Regions from separate parts of the Salinispirillum marinum genome, predicted to be linked through region 3. Evidence: predicted binding sites of a transcription regulator. Region 3 holds the regulator's gene; each other region holds the start of a gene.
What was found. Region 3 encodes LexA, which represses DNA repair genes until DNA is damaged. Its sites were predicted from a motif close to TACTGTNTANNTANACAGTA; they were not measured.
Positions count from the first base shown of each region.

Region 1: uvrA (excinuclease ABC subunit UvrA) is a predicted target of LexA. The motif match lies at 5,993-6,012, and genes of this name have one in related genera.
Region 2: recA (recombinase RecA) is a predicted target of LexA. The motif match lies at 5,375-5,394, and genes of this name have one in related genera.

Region 1 is NZ_JBHSAL010000002.1:1,175,992-1,183,484, forward strand. Features, by position in the region: gene ACFOSD_RS12600 (polyprenyl synthetase family protein) at 1-687, shown strand, start outside; gene ACFOSD_RS12605 (flagellar brake protein) at 707-1,372, opposite strand; gene rfbD (dTDP-4-dehydrorhamnose reductase) at 1,388-2,284, opposite strand; gene ACFOSD_RS12615 (hypothetical protein) at 2,478-2,702, shown strand; gene ACFOSD_RS12620 (Bcr/CflA family efflux MFS transporter) at 2,699-3,901, opposite strand; gene ACFOSD_RS12625 (single-stranded DNA-binding protein) at 3,990-4,538, opposite strand; gene ACFOSD_RS12630 (MFS transporter) at 4,543-5,901, opposite strand; gene uvrA (excinuclease ABC subunit UvrA) at 6,047-7,493, shown strand, end outside.
Region 2 is NZ_JBHSAL010000004.1:7,633-15,125, forward strand. Features, by position in the region: gene ACFOSD_RS13145 (aspartate kinase) at 1-991, opposite strand, end outside; gene alaS (alanine--tRNA ligase) at 1,065-3,686, opposite strand; gene ACFOSD_RS13155 (regulatory protein RecX) at 3,756-4,199, opposite strand; gene recA (recombinase RecA) at 4,201-5,310, opposite strand; gene ACFOSD_RS13165 (CinA family protein) at 5,444-5,947, opposite strand; gene mutS (DNA mismatch repair protein MutS) at 6,014-7,493, shown strand, end outside.
Region 3 is NZ_JBHSAL010000002.1:108,633-116,125, forward strand. Features, by position in the region: gene ACFOSD_RS07650 (class I SAM-dependent methyltransferase) at 1-574, shown strand, start outside; gene rnhA (ribonuclease HI) at 574-1,005, shown strand; gene dnaQ (DNA polymerase III subunit epsilon) at 1,022-1,726, shown strand; gene lexA (transcriptional repressor LexA) at 1,766-2,410, opposite strand; gene ACFOSD_RS07670 (hypothetical protein) at 2,556-3,395, shown strand; gene ACFOSD_RS07675 (3-deoxy-7-phosphoheptulonate synthase) at 3,586-4,656, opposite strand; gene ACFOSD_RS07680 (hypothetical protein) at 5,007-5,477, shown strand; gene cysB (HTH-type transcriptional regulator CysB) at 5,556-6,530, shown strand; gene ACFOSD_RS07690 (phosphoadenylyl-sulfate reductase) at 6,720-7,433, opposite strand.

The DNA of each region.
Region 1 (7,493 bases), 1.1 Mb from region 3:
TCTACGGCAAACGCACGCTGGGGTAATGCCCCTTCTGTTCTGGTCGGAGATTTCCTCTACTCACGCGCCTTTCAGCTGATGGTGCAAATCGGCAATTTGCCGGTGATGAATCTTCTGGCCGATGCCACCAACGTCATTTCGGAAGGCGAGGTGCTGCAGCTGATGAACGTGAAGAACCCTGACTTGAGTGAAAGCGACTATATGCGGGTGATTGAAGGCAAAACCGCCATGTTATTCGCCGCCGCTACCGGCAGCGCAGCGGAGTTAGCGCAACCCGACGCGGCCATCGTTGCCGCGGCTCAGCAGTACGGTACGGAACTGGGCTTGGCCTTTCAAATTCAAGACGACGTATTGGATTATGCGGGCGACAGCGCCACGCTAGGTAAGAATGTTGGTGACGATCTGGCCGAAGGTAAGGTAACACTGCCCCTCATCCATACGCTGAAAACCACCGATGACGGAACACGGAAAATGATCCGCAAAGCCATTCGCCAAGGCACCACAGAAACCGACACCGTGCAGGCTATTTTGGCTGCCATGCAGGCTACTGGGGCACTAAGCTATTGCACCCAAAAAGCACATGAACATGCCCAGCGTGCCATCGATGCTCTGGCCGACTGGCCTGACAGCGAAGCTAAAGCCGCCTTATGCGGGCTGGCGATATTGGCCGTTCAACGCAAAACATAGCTCGGCGCTTTACCTTAGATTAGAGATCGGCGTTACGCACGAGCTGACTGTTCACGAAGGCATGCAAAGCGAGAAAGTCTACGTCGCTCAGGTATTTGAATTGAATACCATAGGCCGCGACAGAATTCGCCATATCAAAACGGTCTATCGCTGTACGCGCATAGGCTTCGATATTCACAATCCGCGTAATATGCCCCACGGCAACCTTAGCGGTGATTAACAACTCATCACCCATTTCCGCTACCGGCTGCAAGGTTTCAATTTTGGCGCCTGTGGTACTGATATCCACAATGGCACCATGCACATTCTCGATCTGGGTGTTGGTTTTATTGATCACGGTGATGGGCAAGTTCGCTTGCGCCCGCGCCGCGTTACGCACCTCGCCGACTTCGACACGCCCCGGATACGCCAAATGTAGGTAGTGAAAGGGCGTGGTGCATAGATGAATCACTTTCGTACGGAAACCACAGGCCACTTTATTGGCGAAAAAACGCACAATCAGAGACTGATCCTTACGAAACAGGACAGGTCGACCGTCCACCATGGGCGTTTGGACCAACACGGAGCGCGGGGCGACCAAGCCAATCAGTTTCGTACTCAGGCGGGAATCCGGCCGATCTGCCACTTCCATATGAACACCAACACCCGGTTGTATTTTTAGTTTTGTGAGTTCAACGCTGGCCATGATTCCCCTGTGGCGTCATTCTGTTAATCCATGCTGGGCAGCTACTTCTACCGCCCGCTTTACCCCTTGGCGCCAACCACGCTGACGAATGCCAAAGGTAAAAAATAATTTTTCCGTTGCCAAAACGGCATGGCGCGCCGAATACACCCGGTCATTCAATGCACTGCTGTCTATGGGCTCGACTTTTGGCTCTGGTGCCTCGGTACGCTGGGCGAACGTCGTTGCAATCGTACGAGCAAAATCATACCGCGTCGTGGGGCCGCGATCGCAATAATGATAGGTTCCCCACAACGGCGGGTCGGTATCACAATCCACTTGCTGCAGAATGGCGGCACAGACTTGCGCTAGATGCACCGCATAGGTTGGACAACCGATCTGGTCATTCGCTGCCTGCACGCTATCGCCACGCTGCAATGCGGCCAATGTCCGCGCAAAAAAATTATTGCCTGTTGCAGCAAACACCCAACTGGATCGCACAATGACGTGCTGCGGGCACAGCTCACGCACCGCTTCTTCGCCTTCCAACTTGCTATTACCGTATACGTTCTGCGGATTGGGCTTGTGTTCTTCGGTGTAGGGCAGGCCCAACTGACCGTCAAAAACATAATCCGTGGATAAATGGAGCAAGGGAATCGAATGTTCCGCACACACCCGGGCCAGGTTAGCGGCCCCATCCCGATTGACGGCGTAGCAATGCGCAGCATCCGACTGCGCCGCGCGCACATCAGACACGGCCGCCATATTGACAACATAGGTCGGTTGCTCTCGCTCAACGACGGCAGCAATCTGCTTTAGGTCCGTTATATCCATCTGCGCATGCGCCACGCCGCAGTGCGGTAACTGCAAATCAGCACAGACACGCAGCATTGCTTGCCCTAGTTGGCCGTTCGCGCCAGCAATCAAAATCTTCATAGCGCGCGGGGTTCCATGCTAGCGGTTATCAATACGGTAAAGCCTTTATTCAATGATTACTAAAGTTCGTCCAAGTAATGTAACCCAGAGCGCAGCGCCAGAACAGAGTTCACGTGGGGAATTTAAGCAAGAATTGGACAATCTCGGGATCTCGACACACAATGACATAACTGAACATGGAGAAACGTGACTTATGCGTGTTCGCAAACCCAAACTGACGTCGGCATTTACGCGCGTAGGCATGGTCTTCGTCTTGCTCGGCGTTATTGCGCTGCCCATTGATACCGCAGGTCTTTTCCCCAAACCATCAATCATGCTGTTACCCTTGGGGGTATGTTGTTACATCATCGGTTGGTATCGGGACCGGAAAATATACCGCCCTAAACGCAAGCGTACCTGGGACGATGACGAAACCTAGGCCGTTTTAGGCGGCAAGGGTATACGCACCACAAAGCCCCACGCTACCACCGCTACCGCAACGCCGCTGACCCAAATCCCTAAGGCGGTCGGCATTACCGTACCGTCCATGCGCACCCCTAACCATTGACCGATGAAGAACGAAAAAATCACCATAATGAAACTGCTCAATGCCGTAGCCGCCCCGGCAGAGCGTGGGAATGGCCCCATGGCTCCACTTTGAGCACAGGGCTGGTTAATGCCATGACCAATCATATAGATGTAGAGCGGTAACATGATCGACCACACGGCTTGAATACCCGCCAAAGCTAACACACCCATCAAGGTGCCACCGACCAGCGCAAAGACACCGCCAATGGCCACCGTGCGCTGCACCGAGTAGCGCAACAACAATCGACGGCATAACAAAGTACCGCTGATGTAGGAAGCCGACATGGTAAACATCAATAAACCGTAGACGGACGACGACAACGACAAGATCTGAATAAACACAAAGGACGACGTGGCTAAAAACACAAACAAACCGGCATAGGTTGCCGACTGCAAGAGCGCAAACGACCAAAACGTATGATTCGCCAAAATGGACTTCCACGTATGCAGCAATACGTTTGGTCGCAAGGCATCGAGCTTCGGTGCCCGCAAGGTTTCATCAATTTTCAACAGAATCAAACCCAAGGCGACGCTGCCCACCACGGCAAGAAACAACAAGGCAATACGCCAGCCAAACAAGTCGGTCAATAAACCGCCGATCGGCGTACTGACGCACGCCACCACACCCAGGCCGGATAATCCCTGGCTCATGACCTTGGCCGCCATGATAGGATCATCAAAGCAATCCCGCACCAAGGCACGAGCGGCCATAATGGCCGCACCCATCGCAACGCCCTGTAGCACCCGCCAGGCAATCAAACTTTCCATCGAAAAAGAGAAACTGCTGCCGATGGCCGACAGGGTGTACAAACTTAAGCCGATGATCAAAATGGGACGCCGCCCAACGCGGTCGGAAATCGGCCCCCAAATCAGTTGTGATGCGCCAAATGCCAACAGCAAGGATGACAAGGTCAACTGTGCCTGTACCATGGTGCCGCCGAAGGTCGTAGTGAGCGCTGGCAACGCAGGCAGATAGAGGTCAGTACTCAGTGGTTGCAGCCCCAACAGCAAGGTGAGAGCAACCACGAGTACGGCAGGCGATATAGACACAATGAATTCCTTAGCTAAGACTCACAGGCTTGCAGAGGCACGAACGCCTCAATGATCAAGCCTGTGATAGTACTGAAGAGGCCTTGGCTCAAAAAGGAATGTCGTCATCGAAATCATCAAAGGAACTGGTAGGCTGTGCGGCTTGTTGCTGCGGAGCCTGCTGCTGTGGGGCTTGCTGCCGTGGCGGCGCTTGGTTCGGCTGGTTGAACGGATTGTTGTTGCCTTGCTGGTTGCCATAACCACCGCCTTGTGAGCCACCGTAAGACTGACCGCCCTGGTTGCCGCCGCCTTGGTTGCCGCCACCCATCAACTGCATTTCGTTACAGACGATTTCCGTCGTCCAACGGTCATTACCGTTTTGATCCTGCCACTTACGAGTCTGCAAGCGTCCTTCCAAATAAACCAGTGAACCTTTGGTTAAATACTGGGCGGCAATTTCGGCCTGACGACCGAACAAGGTGCAGCGGTGCCATTCGGTTTGGTCCGGGCCGCGCGTGCCATCAGGGTTCTTCGAGCCCAATTCATTGGTCGCTACGTTTAAGTTTGCCACCTGCATGCCACTGGCCGTTGCTTTAACATCAGGGTCCTGGCCCAAGCGGCCAAGAATGATCACTTTGTTTACTGTACCTTTTGCCATGGTTCTAATCCGCCTTCCTGTTATCTTGCGCTGCCATCAAAGCAGTCTCATCAAATTCATGTCGGGACACCCGTAGCATTACGGACCCTTCTTGCTCATCAATATGGACATCCAAAACACCGTCTAACGCCGCTAATTGCTCTTGCCAAACCGGTAACGAGTTATGCCGCGCTGCGGGAATATCACTGAGATTCAGCACCAGTTGCCGGGTTAAAGGTGGCGGTGCTTGAAGGAGTGTGAGCATGAACCATATCAGCAGTAAGATCAATGCAGCGGTACCCAAACTGGTCATTTCCCAGCGGTCTATTACCTGCCCACCGACAACTCCACCGGCCGCTGCGCCCAAGAATTGCGCGGTGGAGAAGAAGCCCATGGCTGTTCCGCGCTGGGCCACCGGTGCCATACGGCTTAACCATGAAGGTAGGCTGGCTTCAAGAAAATTAAACCCGACGAAAAATAACGCCATCGCCACCACGAGAGTGCCCATCCCCATGCCACCCCAAAACATCAAGCCGATCCCGACCGCCAAGAGCACCTGCGCCAACAACAGCATGGGTTTGGGCAAGCCCCGGCCTTCGCTCACCCCCATCATGGGGCCCAAGGCCACAAAGGCCAGAACACCCACCACCAAATACAGCCAACCTTGCTGGGCCAGGCTCAATCCCAACTCCGACAACTGCTGCGGCAAATACAAAAACGTACTGGCAAGAATGGCATGTAAAAAGAATACGCCGAGATTGAGCGTCCACAAACTGCGTTCCGCCAACACCGGGCGCATGGCACTGGCCTGCCAGCGTTGATATCCATGTTCGCTGTGCCGCACCGGAACCGGCAAGCTGAACACCAGCACCATGCTGCCCAACGCCAACACAGCGGTAAAAAAGAACACGCCCGACAACCCGAACGCATTGGCGACCAACGGCCCCACCACCATGGCTAAACTGAACGACGCCCCAATACTGATACCCACCACCGCAAGGGCACGGGTGCGGAATTTGGGAGGAGTAAGATCACTTAACAACGCCAGCAGTGTGCTGGATATAGCCCCCGCACCTTGCAACGCACGACCCACCACCAACCACACAACATGGTCCGCCAGTGCCGCTACGACACTGCCCACCGCAAACACCAACAAACCCACCACCAGAATCGGTCGGCGGCCAATGACATCCGACAATACCCCCAATGGAATTTGCAAGCTCGCCTGCGTGAGCCCATAGATGCCCAAGGCCAAACCTAGCGTGGTGGCCGTCGCGCCGGGATAGTCCTGCCCCAGTACAAACAACACTGGCAACACCATGAACAAACCCAGCATCCGAGTCATATAAATCAAACTGATCGAGATAACGGTGCGTAATGGCACAGATAGGTCCTAGCGCGAATTTGGGGCGCTTAGTGTAATGATGTGGCAACAAAATGGCGACCTTTGCGACACATCGAAAGGCCGACTGGAAGACTGTATATCATTCCAGTATTATTCCCGATCCTATTGAGTGTACCAGAGGCTTATGAAGAACATCGACGTACAGGGTGCCCGCACGCACAATCTGAAAAACATCAATGTGTCGATCCCGCGTGATCAGTTAGTGGTCATCACCGGCCTCAGTGGGTCAGGCAAATCATCCCTGGCATTCGATACGCTCTATGCCGAAGGTCAACGGCGCTATGTCGAGTCATTGTCCACCTATGCCCGGCAGTTCCTGTCGATGATGGAAAAACCCGATGTTGATCACATTGAGGGTTTGTCGCCTGCTATTTCCATCGAACAGAAAACCACCACGCACAACCCGCGTTCTACGGTAGGCACCACCACCGAGATTTATGACTATTTGCGTCTGCTGTTCGCCCGCGCCGGGGAACCGCGTTGCCCGGAACACGGCGAACCGCTTGCCGCACAAACCGTCAGCCAGATGGTCGACCAAGTGATGGCGCTGCCGGAAGGCGCGCGCTTGATGTTGTTGGCCCCCATTGTGAAAGAGCGCAAGGGCGAGCACTTACATGTGTTCGAGCAACTTCGGGCGCAGGGCTTTGTGCGCGTCAGAGTCAATGGTTTGGTATGTGATCTCGATGACGTCCCTGAACTCGACAAAAAGAAAAAACACAGCATTGAAGCGGTGGTCGACCGTTTTAAAGTACGTGATGATCTGCGCTTGCGGTTGGCAGAATCGTTCGAAACCTGCTTGGCCCTGGCGGACGATGTCGCCATCATCATGTCGATGGACGACGACGGCCCTGACCCACTGATATTCTCGGCCAAATTTGCCTGTCCCGTTTGTGGCTACTCTATCCCTGAACTGGAACCACGGGTGTTTTCGTTCAACAACCCGGCGGGCGCCTGCCCGACCTGCGACGGCTTGGGCGTAAAGCAGTATTTTGATGAACATAAAGTCGTCCAAGGACCGCATTTACGCTTGGCGGAAGGTGCTATTTCTGGCTGGGACCGGCGCAGCATCTACTATTTTTCTATGCTCGAAGCCTTAGCGGAGCACGATGGCATTGATTTAAGCAAAGACTGGGAACAGCTTCCCGAGCGCTTTAAAGACCGCGTATTACGCGGTACGGGTGCTGAAAAAATCCGCTTTCGCTACGTCAACAGCCGGGGCGATACGGTAGAACGCTCGCATCCTTTTGAAGGCGTTTTACCCAATATGGAGCGCCGCTACCGCGAGACCGAATCGGCCTCCGTGCGTGAAGACCTTGCCAAATACCTCACCGAGCAACCTTGCCCGGACTGCCACGGCTCGCGCTTGAAGGAATCTTCGCGCCATGTATTTGTCGACAACCACAATTTGCCCGCCATCACCCACATGCCCATTGGTGACGCTTACACCTATTTCGAGCAACTGGCGTTACCGGGAAAACAAGGTGAAATTGCGGATAAAATCCTCAAAGAAATTCGCCAGCGCTTATCGTTTCTCGTGAATGTTGGCTTGGATTACCTCAGCATTGACCGCT
Region 2 (7,493 bases), on a different contig from region 3:
CACCCAGATCATCCGCAACACGCATCAAAATCTCTTTGACGCGCTTGAAATCAGTACGGTTGATGGTGAAAGTAAAATCCGTATTACCCTCTTCCGAAATGTTTTGCACAATCATATCGACTTCAATGTTAGCCGCGCTTACCGGCCCCAGAATACGAGAGGCTACACCTGGGATATCCGGCACCCCCATAACGGTGAGCTTGCTTTCATCTCGATTAAATGCGATACCAGAAATTACCGGTTGTTCCATTTTATTCTCATCCTCAAAAGTAATCAGAGTGCCGGGACCGTCCTGAAAGGTTGACAGCACGCGTAACGGAACGTTGTATTTGCCCGCAAATTCGACGGAGCGAATCTGCAGCACCTTGGAGCCAAGGCTTGCCATTTCCAACATTTCTTCAAAGGTTATTTTGCTCATGCGTTGAGCCTTGGGCACAACACGCGGATCAGTGGTGTACACACCATCCACATCCGTATAAATTTGGCATTCGTCGGCTTTCAATGCAGCAGCGAGCGCAACACCTGTGGTATCGGAACCACCGCGTCCCAGCGTGGTTATGTTACCGTCATCATCAACGCCTTGGAAACCGGCCACTACGACTACGCGACCTTCCGCGAGGTCTGCCTTCATATTTTCTACATCAATGTCTTGAATACGCGCCTTAGTGTGTGCACTGTCCGTTTTAATGCGCACCTGCCAGCCGGTATAGGAACGGGCCGGACAGCCGCGTTTATTTAATGCCATCGACAACAAGGCTATGGTCACCTGCTCCCCTGTGGACACCAAGGCATCCATTTCGCGCGGTGAAGGCTCTTCGGTAATTTGGTGCGCTAACGCAATCAATCGATTGGTTTCACCTGACATAGCCGAAACCACAACCACAATATCGTGTCCAGCAGCACGAAACGCTTGTATTTTATCCGCAACACCTTCGATACGCTCAACGCTGCCCACCGAAGTTCCACCAAATTTTTGCACATAGAGCGCCATGTTACTGAGTTCCTATATTGACCATAAGAGTCCTTAAGAGCCGTGTGCGCAACAGGCCCTCAACCCTTCTCGCTTAAACCTTATTGAACACCCAATCGCGTGCTGCTTTAACAGCCTGATCAATGGCCTGCACATCTTTTCCGCCAGCCATCGCCAGATCAGGCTTACCACCACCTTTACCGCCGACAATTTCCGCCGCCACGTTAACCAACTCACCAGCACGCCATTGACCCACCAAGTCCTTAGTGACCCCAGCCACCAACTGAACTTTACCGTCCAGCTCCGCAGCTAAAAGCACCAAACCGGAACCTAGCGCGTTTTTGAGTTGATCCACCATATCACGCATGGCTTTTGCGTCAGCCACCGTGACCTTTGCAGCCACGAACTTTATCGCACCCAATGTTTCTGCTTGCGCCGCCAAGTCTCCGCCCGCTTTACTGTTCATCTTGGCTTGAAGACGCTCCAGCTCTTTCTCCAGCTCACGCTGCCGCGCCACTAATGACTGAACACGCTCGTGCAACTGTTCCGGCTTGGCTTTTAACAATTGACTCGCATGATGCAATTGCGCCGCCATTTGATCGACCAAGTGCAGTGCTACCGGCCCGACAACCGCTTCAATACGACGAACGCCCGCCGCAATACCCTGCTCTGCGACAACTTTCAACAAACCAATATCACCGGTGCGCTTGACGTGCGTGCCGCCACAAAGTTCGATCGAAAATTGCTCTGTACCCATGGTCAATACACGCACTTCGTCGTCGTACTTTTCGCCAAACAACGCCATCGCACCTTTTTCCCGCGCCGCTTCTATGGGCATGATTTCCGTCTGCACAGGTGTATTGGCCATAATTTGCTCATTGACCAGGTGCTCAATCGCCTGTAACTGGTCATCACTAACGGCTTCGAAATGTGAGAAGTCAAACCGTAGGCGGTCGGCCGTCACCAATGATCCCTTTTGCTGCACATGCTCACCGAGCACCTTACGCAACGCAGCGTGCAATAAGTGCGTCGCACTGTGATGGAGAGCGGTGATATGACGCCGTTTACTGTTTACAAAGCTACCCAATTCATCACCCACGGCAATGCTGCCCGACGCGACGCTACCGATGTGCAAATGAGCCTTGCCCTGTTTTTGGCAGTCAGCCACATCAAATACGGACAATTCACCGCGCAACTGCCCGGTGTCGCCGACTTGACCGCCTGACTCAGCGTAAAACGCTGTTTCATCTAAGACAATAATGCCTTCTTCGCCCGCGTCCAGTCGCTGAACCCTTTGCCCATCGCGGACAATTTCCGTTACTCGACCAGCCACGGACAACAACTCATACCCGGCAAATTGGGTTTCAGTATCCAGGGCGAGCAAATTAGATAAATCCAAGCTGAACTTACTGGCTTGCCGAGCCCGCGTTCGTTGGGCTTCCATAGCCCGCTCAAAACCGTCCATATCCAACGTCAGTTCACGTTCACGGGCAATGTCTGCCGTGAGGTCAACTGGAAAACCAAACGTATCATAGAGCGTGAAGACGGTATTACCCGGAATAACACGATCGGGCAATGCAGTAATAGCTTCGTCTAATAACCGCATACCTTTGTCTAAGGTTTTGGCGAACTGTTCTTCTTCTTGCAACAATACACGTTCGACTTGCGCTTGTGCGGCAGGCAACTCGGGGTAGGCCGCTCCCATTTCTTGCACCAGAGTGGTCACTAGGCGATAAAAGAAGGGCTCTTCCTGACCCAGCTTATGTCCATGCCGGACGGCACGACGAATAATGCGACGCAACACATAACCACGACCTTCATTGGCAGGCACAACACCGTCGACGATCAAAAAAGCGCAACTGCGGATATGGTCAGCCAGTACCCGTAGTGATGCATTGTCATTGTTGGCGCTATTGGTCGCTTGCGCAGCCGCCGCAATAAGGTTTTGGAATATGTCGATTTCATAGTTGGCGTGAACACCTTGCAAAATAGCCGCCAGGCGCTCTAAGCCCATTCCGGTATCAACACTGGGCTTTGGTAACGGGTCCATGGTGCCGTCCGCCTGACGGTTGAACTGCATGAACACCACATTCCAGATTTCGATAAACCGGTCGCCGTCTTCTTCAGCACTGCCTGGAGGGCCGCCCCATATGTGGTCTCCGTGATCATAGAATATCTCGGTACAGGGACCACAAGGGCCGGTATCTCCCATCTGCCAGAAGTTATCTGATGCATAACGGGCCCCCTTGTTGTCACCGATTCGTATAATGCGATCGGCTGGCACGCCAATATCGTTTGCCCATATTTGATAAGCTTCATCATCATCGGCGTAGATGGTCACCAACAGGCGCTCCTTCGGAAGCTGCAGTTCTTCCGTTAAAAAACGCCACGCAAAGCCAATAGCTTCTTGTTTGAAGTAATCACCAAAACTGAAGTTACCCAACATCTCAAAGAACGTATGATGACGCGCGGTGTAGCCCACGTTCTCCAGATCGTTATGCTTTCCTCCAGCACGCACTACGCGTTGCGACGTGGTCGCCCGGCTGTAATGCCGTTTCTCTTGACCCAAGAAGACATCCTTGAATTGATTCATTCCCGCATTGGTAAACAATAACGTTGGGTCGTTGGCGGGCACTAAACTGGACGAAGCCACCACCTCATGGCCGTTAGCCGCAAAGAAGTCGAGAAATCGTTGGCGAATTTCAGCGGTTTTCATCAACAAACACCGTAATGCAATAAAATTGTGCGCAATAGTACAATGGGAGGTGCTGCGATAGAAGGGGATTCAGAGTTGCCGGAGGTCAATCAGCTCTTCGATGACATCATAGGCAAAGCCTCGCTGCTGCAGAAACCGCGCCATACGAGCCTTCTCTTCGTAATTTTCCGGACTGATGCCGTCAAACTTCTTAATTAATGCGGCCTCAGCCAATTCATACCAGTTACAACTTTGTAAAACGGTATCCGACAAATGATCGGCAATGCCGCGTTGCAACAGCTCAAAACGGATCTTCACATCGCCATGACCACGGGCAGTCCGATGACGCACATAGGCTTCGGTAAAGCGGACATCACTTTGAAGATTGTCTTCTTGCAGCTGGGCAATAACCTGCTCAAAAACCTCCACCGTCAGCTCAGGAAACGCCTTGTGTAACCGTTCTTTCAATTCACGTACGCTATGCTCACGTCGTGCTAGGCAGTCCATTGCCACATGTCGCGGTGTTCTTTTCATACTACTCGTCGAAGCTGCTCAGATCTGTCTCTGCATCAACCGGGGTCTTGGTTGCTTTCGCAGCTTTACCTGTAGACTTGTTTGGTGCAGGTTTTGCTTCGCCATTGTCTTGTTCTGCTGTGGCATCAGATAAATAATGTGTGCGAATCTGTCCTTCGATCTCCGCCGCCAGTGCGGCGTTTTCTTCGAGGAACTTAGCGGCATTGGCTTTGCCCTGACCGATTTTATCGCCCTTGTAGCTGTACCATGCACCTGCCTTATCAACAATGCCAATTTTGACACCCAAATCAATCACTTCACCTAAGCGATATATGCCCTTGTTGTAAATGATCTGGAACTCGGCCTGTTTAAACGGAGGCGCCACCTTGTTCTTCACAACTTTCACCCGCGTCTCGCTGCCGACCACTTCTTCGCCTTCTTTTACCGTGCCAATACGCCGGATATCCAAACGTACTGAGGAGTAAAATTTGAGTGCATTGCCGCCGGTAGTGGTTTCCGGTGAGCCGAACATCACACCAATTTTCATTCGAATCTGGTTGATGAATACCACCAAGCAATTAGCATTCTTGATGTTACCGGTAATCTTGCGCAGCGCTTGCGACATCAAGCGAGCTTGTAAACCAACGTGCGTATCACCCATATCGCCTTCAATCTCGGCTTTCGGCGTCAAAGCGGCGACCGAGTCGATGATTACCACATCAACCGCATTAGACCGCACCAACATGTCCGCTATTTCCAATGCTTGCTCACCGGTGTCTGGCTGTGACACCAAGAGATCGTCAACATTGACCCCAAGTTTAGCTGCATAGATGGGGTCCAAAGCATGCTCGGCATCAATGAAGGCACAGGTTCCACCCGAGCGCTGCGCTTCTGCGATCACTTGCAAAGTCAAGGTCGTTTTACCTGATGACTCAGGACCATAGATTTCCACCACCCGACCTTTTGGCAAACCGCCAATACCTAACGCAATGTCCAGCCCTAGAGAACCCGTTGAAATAGCCGGGATCTTCACTCGCCCCGCGTCACCCAAACGCATAACGGAACCTTTACCGAATTGCCGTTCAATTTGTCCTAAAGCGGCTTCTAAAGCCTTGCTGCGATTCTCTGTCATGTACTTGTTCCTGTTCCTGTACCATAGGGGCGAAGGATTCGACTTACCGGGCGCCAAACCCAACTACTGTATATTTAATCAGTATGTTGCCACAAGCGCTGGCAAATGAAAACCCTGAACTTAAGGTGCAGGTTCATCGACTTGCTATTACATCGGAATACAACGCCTGCAGCACTGCCTTTACCGCTTGCCGTCGCACGTCATCTCGATTTCCCGAAAAAAGTTCGCATCGGGCCTGGGTTTGCTCGGTCGTACCCCAACTATACCAAACGGTACCCACCGGCTTTTCAACCGTACCGCCAGACGGACCTGCTACACCACTGACGGCGACAGCCCAGTCAGAGTTCGCTGCGCGACAGGCTCCAGCCACCATTGCGCGCACGACCGGCTCGCTAACGGCGCCATGAAGTTCGAGGTCTGCCTCTGTAACACCCAACAACTGATGTTTTAAGTCGTTGCTGTAGGTCACAAACCCGCCCGTAAACCAAGCCGAACTACCTGATAGGTCTGTGCATACCTTGGCTACCCACCCACCGGTACAGGATTCAGCGGTTGCCATGGTCTCACCACTGGCTACCAGCGCCTCGGCCACACGACGAGCCTGATTGTTAATTTCATCATCACTGGGGACTTTCATCCGCTTTATCCTCTGCTACCATAGGGCGCTTTTTAATCTGTCGCCCTACTCTAAATGGAAAATGCCGTGGCCAGCAACGAACATACGCCAATGATGCAACAGTATTTGGGCATCAAAGCACAACACCCTCATGATTTGCTGTTCTATCGCATGGGTGATTTTTACGAGTTGTTCTATGATGACGCGCGCCATGCCGCGCAGATGCTGGACATCACATTAACCGCTCGCGGTCAAAGTGGTGGCAAACCCATCCCCATGGCGGGCATTCCCTATCATGCGGCAGAGAATTACATTGCGAAAATTGTCCGGCTTGGCCGTACCGTCGCGATCTGTGAGCAGATGAGCGAGCCGGGCTTGACGAAGGGGCCTGTGCAACGCGAAGTGGTGCGGGTAATAACGCCTGGAACGCTAACAGACGAAGCGTTTTTGGCTGAGGGTCTAGACAACCTCTTGGTAGCGGCTTGGTATAATACACGTCACCGACCGTCGACGGATAACCCTGTAGGCATAGCGTATCTAGACATCAGCACCAGTCGGTTTGGTGTTATAGAGGTTGATTCTCTGGGCGGAGCGCTGGCGGAGCTTCAGCGTTTGCGTCCCGCAGAGTTGCTCTTGGATGAAGAAGCAGACTGGGGTGATGAGCTCAATCAATATGTCGGTCGCCGCACATTGCCGCCCTGGCACTTTGAACATCAAACCTGCCGAACGCTGCTACAAGAACATTTCAAGGTGAAGAATTTACAAGGCTTTGGTATCGACCACATGAGCGCTGCCATCAACTGTGCGGGTGCCTTGCTTGAGTATGCTCGGAACACTCAACGCTCAGACCTACAACACCTACAGCACATCAGTGCCGACATTCCGAACGACGCCATTGTGCTGGATGCAGCTTCACGACGTAATCTTGAATTGGACATCAACTTACAAGGTGGCGAAGACTTCACCTTGAATTGGGTGCTCAACCAAACGCGTACGACTATGGGCAAACGCTTGTTAAGGCGTTGGCTGAATCGTCCATTACGTGACCTATCTACTCTGGTTGCGCGCTTGGACTTCAATGACGCACTGCGACAGTCCCTAAAGACCGATGAACTCGGTCAACTGCTATCACCCATTGGCGATTTAGAGCGCATTCTCGGGCGCGTTGCCCTGCGTTCGGCGCGTCCACGAGACCTGACTCGCCTCAACGACAGTCTGCAACAAATTCCGGACGTAAAACGTTTATTAACGTCGTTGGACAACGAATTATCCACCAGCCTTTATACCGCGTTGCACGACTTCGAAGCGTTGACCCAAGAATTGAGTCGGGCGCTCGAAGATAACCCACCTATGGTACTGCGTGATGGCGGCGTTATCCGCGACGGCTACGATGCGGATCTGGATGAACTGCGCCAGCTTAGCCAGGGTGCAGGCGATCTATTGACCCGTGTGGAAACTCGTGAACGCGAAGCGACCGGTTTGTCGACCTTGAAGGTTGGCTACAACCGCGTCCATGGCTTTTACATCGAGGTCAGTAAAGCACAATCCGAGGGCGTGCCCGCACACT
Region 3 (7,493 bases):
GAAAACCAAAAACAAAGTGGCGGCGATTTTGGCCCGACACGACAACCGGGCTGTGTGCCCGGTCATTCAGTCAGACCCTGAACATCTGGCGTTACAGGCGTCCTCGGTCGATATGTTGATTCTGCATCATGTTATGGAATATTCGGAAAATCCGCACCGTATTCTGCGTGAAGCGGTGCAGGCCTTGCGCCCGGGCGGCCAGTTGATGATCATGGGGTTTAATCCGTTCGGCTTTTGGGGGGTATCCCGCATTTTCCGACGGCATCGACCCATGCCCTGGGCGGGGCAATTTATCAGTGCCAACCGGGTGGCTGATTGGTGTCGGTTGCTCGATTGCGAGCCTTTAAACACGCAGTACTACTACCACTGGCCACCCATGACACAGGCATCCTGGAAGCGTAGAGTTCGGTTTCTCAATGCGCTGATACGGAATGTCCTACCCATCGCGGGTGCGGGTTATTTGTTGGTGGTGCGGAAAAATCAGTTAGAAATGTTACATGATCATCGCTGGTCACCAGCACTGTTTATGAAGGATAAAGTTATGACAAAACGACGCGGTCAGGTAACCCAATAATGGACGTTGTGCTCTATACCGATGGAGCCTGCAAAGGCAATCCAGGGCCCGGCGGTTGGGGAGCCTATTTGCAATACGGTGCGCATGAAAAATTGCTGCACGGCGGGGAAGCTCAAACCACCAATAATCGAATGGAACTGCGCGCCGCCATTGAAGGGCTAGCCGTGCTGAAGCGGGCCAGTAAAGTAAAACTGTACACCGACTCATCGTATGTAAAAAACGGTATCGAGAGTTGGCTGGCCGGCTGGAAGAAAAACGGTTGGCGTACGTCGGCGAAGAAACCTGTCAAAAATGAAGATTTATGGCGTCAACTGGATGCTCTGGTGCAGCAACACGATGTGCAGTGGTTTTGGGTGAAGGGTCATGCCGGGAATCCGGGTAATGAAAAAGCTGACGCGTTGGCGAATATGGGTGCGCAAGAATATATCTAACGGGGATTATTGAACCATGCGACAAATTGTACTGGATACGGAAACCACAGGCTTGGACCCGTCACAAGGGCACCGCGTTATCGAAATAGGCTGCGTAGAACTGGTGGGTCGAAAACATACCGGGCGACATTTTCATTGTTACATCAACCCCGAACGTGACGTGCCTGCGGATGCCATTGCCATACACGGTATTACCAATGAGTTTTTGCAGGACAAACCACGATTTGCCAGCATTGTTGATGAGTTTTTGGAATTTGTGTCGGGCGCCGAGTTGGTGATCCATAACGCACCTTTCGATATGGGATTTCTGAACCATGAATTGCGTTTGTTAAAATCTTCAGCAGCGCCTTTGCAGAAGTCCTGTTCAGTGCTGGATACACTCTATTTGGCGCGGCAAAAACACCCCGGCCAGAAGAATAATCTTGATGCACTATGTAAGCGCTACGGCATCGATAATGGCCACCGGACACTGCATGGGGCGTTATTGGACGCTGAAATTCTGGCGGACGTGTATTTGTTCATGACCGGCGGTCAAACCACTCTTGAACTGGCGGCCGAGCATCACGGGGATGCACAGCAAACGGCCAGTTCAGCAATGTTGAAGGCGTCCGTCAATCAAGAAGACTTACGGGTGGTAACGGCTAGTGCGGCTGAACTGGCCGAGCACGAAAGGATCTTATCGCTTATCGACAAGAAATCCGCAGGTGCTCTCTGGCGTTGATGCGGAAAGAACACATCCCTAATAACGTGTTGCCTTCTATCAATGCAGTTGGCGTCGAATGACGCCCACGTACTTGCCTTCAATGGCGAAAACGTCTTCGTCGGTTACGATTATGTCGTCAAACGCTTCGTTTTCTGCCACCAAACGGATGCATTGTTGTTCTCGAAAATATCGCTTCAAGGTCACATCTTCATTGATCCGCGCCACAATGATATCGCCATCCCTCACTTGAGCCGTTTTCGCGACTGCCACCAAATCATCGTCAAATACGCCAATATCTTTCATGCTCATGCCATTTACCCGCAGTAAGAAATCGGCACGGGGAGAAAAGAAGTCAGGTGCTACCGGGCAGTATTCATCAATATGTTCTGCGGCGAGGGTAGGGCTGCCCGCCGCTACACGGCCAATCACGGGCAGGCCAGCATGCGCAGGATCCATGGCTGTGGTGTTGCTGATTGACTCGTCATTTTCGAGTGCGGGTAAACGCAAACCACGTGATGCGCCGGGAATCATTTCAATGGCGCCTTTACGAGCCAGAGCTTTTAAATGCTCTTCTGCTGCATTCGCTGACTTAAAGCCGAGTTCACGCGCGATTTCCGCGCGCGTCGGTGGCATACTGTGCGCGTCCATATATGAGCGAATGAAGTCGAGTACTTGTTGCTGCCGTGCGGTAAGTTTTATCATGTTATCGACCTGTTTATTTATCCATATCTGTTTGCATATACAGTATAGTGTTGATCGAAATGATGTCAACGTTCAATCGGTTGTCTCTACGTTATAGCCTGGATGTTTTTTCAAGCAGTGAAGGTGAAGGAGTGAGTTCCCCGCAATGAAAAGCAGTTCTGATTTATTTCCGGTGACTTTGCTCACTGCGGAGCTTAAGCCGCAGTGGAATGAGGATACCTATCTGTTAAAGCCCAATAATTCGGGCGATCCAACCGTGTCTTTTGCGTTAACACGGTTCAGTGTTGACCCAACAAAAAAAGGCAAGCCGATTCTTTGGTTGCCTCCCTTCTTACATGGTCGTGGTGAATGGTTAGCCTATGCTGAACTTTGGGTAAAGACCCTATTAAACGCAGGCTATGATCTATGGTTCCTTGAATGGCGGGGCCATGGCGCCAGTGTGTTTAACGAGCAATGGTCAAGTAACCGTTTGCATTTGCTGGCGTGGTGCGATGTGCCAGCGGCATTGGATTTCATTGTTGAGCAAAGTGATTCGCCGGTGAAGATTGTCGCCGAGTCTTCCGCCGCGCAAGTCTGGGTGAAAGCCATGGCGTATGAAAAAACATTACCGATTGTCGGTTCACTTTTATGGTATCCCGCGCTCGGACGCCTAAGCTGCGCGACTTACGTCACGCGCATGAACTGGGAAAGCCATGCCTTGGAATCAACGCGTGGCGGGGTGAAGCATCGAACCGGGCATGAAAGCTTGAATCGTCATCTCTTTGATGAACTGATGTTGGGGCAGCGTGCCTTATTGGGTCGTTGGCAGTCCGGCGTGTTTCCCGGTCGTTTGCGGGTTATTGAAGATCCGGCGTTAGAAAAGCCGTTGACCAAGTGGATGTCCAGCTTGGGTGATGCTGAGTATCAAACCAAAGCCGACTACTATCCACCCGGTAAGGTGTCTCCGGCGCTGTGGGCCAATTGGTTGGATGAGCTGGATCCGTAGGTATGTCAGGCAGTAGGTGTACCTAGGGGTGTGTCTCCGGCGCTCCACGGCAGGCCGGGAGTGACCGAGAAAAATGCTTAAGCATTTTTCTCGCCCTGTGGGCGCCTAAGGGCGGTGTCAAATGCTGGCGCATTTGATCGCGCCTTGAGGCATACCCCTAGGTACACCTACTGCCTAGAACAGGAAGAATCTAGGCCATGCGCTTCGGCAATACATCCTTCAACTTGGCATGCATTTTCCGAATGCTGTCTTCCGTTGCGTCCCAGCCAATGCAACCATCGGTCACCGACACGCCATACTGCATCTCCGCACGGTTGGACGACAACTTCTGGCTGCCAAAATTGATGTTGCTTTCAATCATCAAGCCAATGATGGATTGGTTGCCTTCTAGAATCTGGTTGGCGACATTCTCGGCTACCAGTGTCTGAAGCGCGGGGTCTTTATTCGAGTTGGCGTGTGAACAATCCACCATGATGTTGGGTAGTAGCCCGGAGGCGCGCATTTCCTGTTCGCACAGTGAAACGCTCACTGAATCGTAGTTCGGTTTGCCACTACCACCGCGGAGTACAACGTGTCCGTGCGGGTTGCCTTTCGTATGAATGATGGCGACCTGACCTTCGCCATCAATACCGAGGAAGCGGTGTGGTTTGCTCACTGACATCAGCGCATTAATAGCGACTTGTAAACCGCCATCAGTGCCATTTTTAAAACCCACTGCGGACGACAAGCCGCTGGCCATCTCGCGGTGGGTTTGCGATTCGGTGGTACGTGCGCCGATGGCCGCCCAGGAGATCAAATCCTGCATGTACTGTGGCGAAATAGGGTCAAGCGCTTCGGTCGCGGTTGGCACACCCATTTCGGCGATGTCAGACAGCAATTGGCGACCTATGGCGAGTCCATCTTCAATTTTGAAGGTGTCGTTCAGGTAGGGGTCATTGATCAAACCCTTCCAGCCCACGGTTGTCCGTGGTTTTTCAAAATACACCCGCATCACCAGCAACAGGGTGTCAGAGACTTCTTCGGCCAGCTTCTTGAAGCGCTGGGCGTAGTCTTTGGCCGCATCAATATCGTGGATAGAGCAAGGGCCTACCACGAGAAATATACGATGGTCTTCGCGCTTCAAAATGTTGTTGATGGCGACTCGACCGGCATTGATGGTATTTGCCGCAGCATCGGTCAAGGGGATGCGACGCTTAAGTTCGGCCGGCGTTATGAGAACTTCCTGCGACTCAACATTGAGGTTTTCGGTAATAACGGTCATCTTGCTTCCAATAGTTATTCGCACCAGTTGGATCAGGCTGAATATAATTCAGTGCACACATTTCAATCGCTGGGCTTTTTTAATGACTGGCGAAATCGACACGTTTGCCGACTTGCCTGTTGCTCTCTTGAGCGGCCATTTTATCATCATCGTTCAATGCCTCACAGGGTATGGTCTGGCTATTTCATTGGAATATGCTAAATTCTGTCTATCGATTGGATAGTGAAAAAATAGATCAATTTTCTAACAGTGAACGGAAAAATCGATAGAGGTAGAAATTCAGACAAAGTTGCCTTTGCGGAACTTGACGGTTGTTTCAATACATCGGTATTGATGGAGTCCATAGCAGTATGTCAAAAGCTAAAGCCAATAACGCCCGACGCGACTTGTTGTTTTTGATCGGCGCCTTCATCGCTGTGATTATTGCTGCCGTGGCGTTGACCCTGTTTTTCCGTTCCATTGCGCTGTCGCAATCGACCGGGAAAGGTAATTTTGTGACCGACATGCTGGGCATTAGCCCGCCACCACAGGTATCGCCCAATATCATTCCCATGCAGGATGCCTTTGTGGTCTGCCGAGCCCGTGTGATGTCAGATGCGGGAAGTCAACTGATGAATACGCGCTTTGATACGCGTTCATCGCGCTTCGATGCAGACCGAAATGAATACGTGATCTTCATGGACGTGTTCATGCGCCCCACGGATCGCAGCGGTGTACCGCTGGAATTGTGGAGCCGTTGCAACATTTCGGCCGTAACGCTGGAAATTACCGAGTTTCGCCTGAACAGCGACCAAGGCTTCTTTGGTTTGTTTGGAATTTAGGCGAGTCCTACAAAAGCGGTTGACCTCTGTATGCTGAAAAAGCATATTTAACTCTGTTTTTATAACAGGGCTTGGTTCATGAAGTTGCAGCAACTGCGGTACATTTGGGAAGTTGCCCACCACGATCTAAACGTGTCGGCAACGGCCCAGGTGCTCTATACCTCGCAGCCGGGTATTTCGAAGCAAATTCGCCTGTTGGAAGATGAGCTGGGTGTGGAGATCTTCGCGCGCAGCGGTAAACATCTCACCCGCGTCACGCCGGCCGGAGTAGCCATTCTGCAGGTGGTGGGCGAAGTGCTAAAAAAAGTGGAAAGCATCAAGCAGGTTGCTCAGGAATTCAGTGATGAAAGCAAGGGCAGTTTGTCCATTGCGACCACCCACACCCAAGCACGCTATGCACTGCCGCACGTTATCGAAGGGTTTATTAAGCGGTTTCCCGACGTTTCCCTGCATATGCAGCAGGGTACGCCGATGCAAATTGCCGAAATGGCGTCGAACGGTACAGCGGATTTCGCGATCGCCACTGAAGCCATGGAGCACTTCCACGACCTGATCATGTTGCCCTGTTACCGCTGGAACCGGAGCATCATCGTACCGAAAAAACACCCGTTAGCGACCAAGCCTCAACTCACCTTAGAGGACATTGCCGCATTTCCGTTGGTGACCTATGTGTTCGGTTTTACCGGACGTTCCAAGCTCGACGAGGCCTTCAGCAGCCGCGGCTTGGAAACCAAAACCGTGTTCACCGCCGCCGATGCGGATGTCATCAAGACCTATGTTCGTCTGGGCTTGGGGGTGGGTATTGTCGCCAGTATGGCCATGGACGACGAGCAAGACAGCGACTTGGTCACCCTGGACGCCAGTCATTTGTTTGAAGCCAGTGTCACCAAAGTCGGGTTGCGCAAAGGGGTGTTTTTACGCGGCTACATGTACAAATTCATCGAAGCCTTTGCCCCGCACCTGACCAAAAACCTCATTGATCAGGCTATGGCTTGCAGCACAAAGGCCGATGTCGATGAACTGTTTAAGCACGTGTCCTTGCCGACCTTCTGACGCTGCTGGTAGTAGGTGAATATTCAGAAAATATTTTTAACACCGACAGATTGAGAAAAAGTCATTGTTCGTAAAACCACTAAGGCGAAAATCTGGCTAGGCAAAAATGGCTGAGGAAGCGCAGCTTACTAACTGTAAGTGAGCATTTTGAAACCATTTTTAACACCGACAGATTGAGAAAAAGTGGTTTTACGCTTGATGCAAGCCGCACTCTTTCTGCGTCGCCTCCTCCCACCACCACCGCCCCTCACGCTCGTGCTGTCCTGGCAGTACGGGGCGGGTGCAGGGCTCACACCCAATGCTGACAAAGCCGCGCTCATGTAATGGATTGAAGGGCACATCAAACATTCGAATGTATTCCCAGACCTGTGCAGAAGTCCAATTCGCCAGCGGGTTGAACTTTACCAAGGGCTTATCCGGGCGCCCGAAAACACCGTCCAGCTCGACGGTCGCCACCGCCGAACGAGTACTCGGGCTTTGGTCTTTACGTTGACCCGTTATCCACGCATCCACGGTGGGGAGTTTTCGCTTGAGACTGTCTACTTTGCGAATTCCGCAGCATTCTTTGTGGTCGTCATCGTAAAAGCTGAATAAACCTTTGGCTTGGACAAAAGGCTCCAGCTTGGCCTGATCGGGGCTTAAGATCTCTAAATCTAATGCGTAGTGTTTGCGCACCTGATCAATAAAACGGTAGGTGTCGGCGTGCAAACGGCCTGTATCCAAGGTAAATACCTGCACCTGTTTGCTGACTTTCTTTGCTAAGTCAATTAACACGACGTCTTCGGCACCACTGAAAGAGATGGCGATACTGTCAAACTGCTCGTGCGCAAAGCGTAAAATGTCTTTGGGTGTCTTGCTGACCAAATTGTCTTGCCATTGTTCAATCTGTTCTGGGGTGATCATTGGGCTGTAGGGTTCACTTGGTTTATGTGTAACGCAGCATAGCAAAGGCGCCGTGCAAGC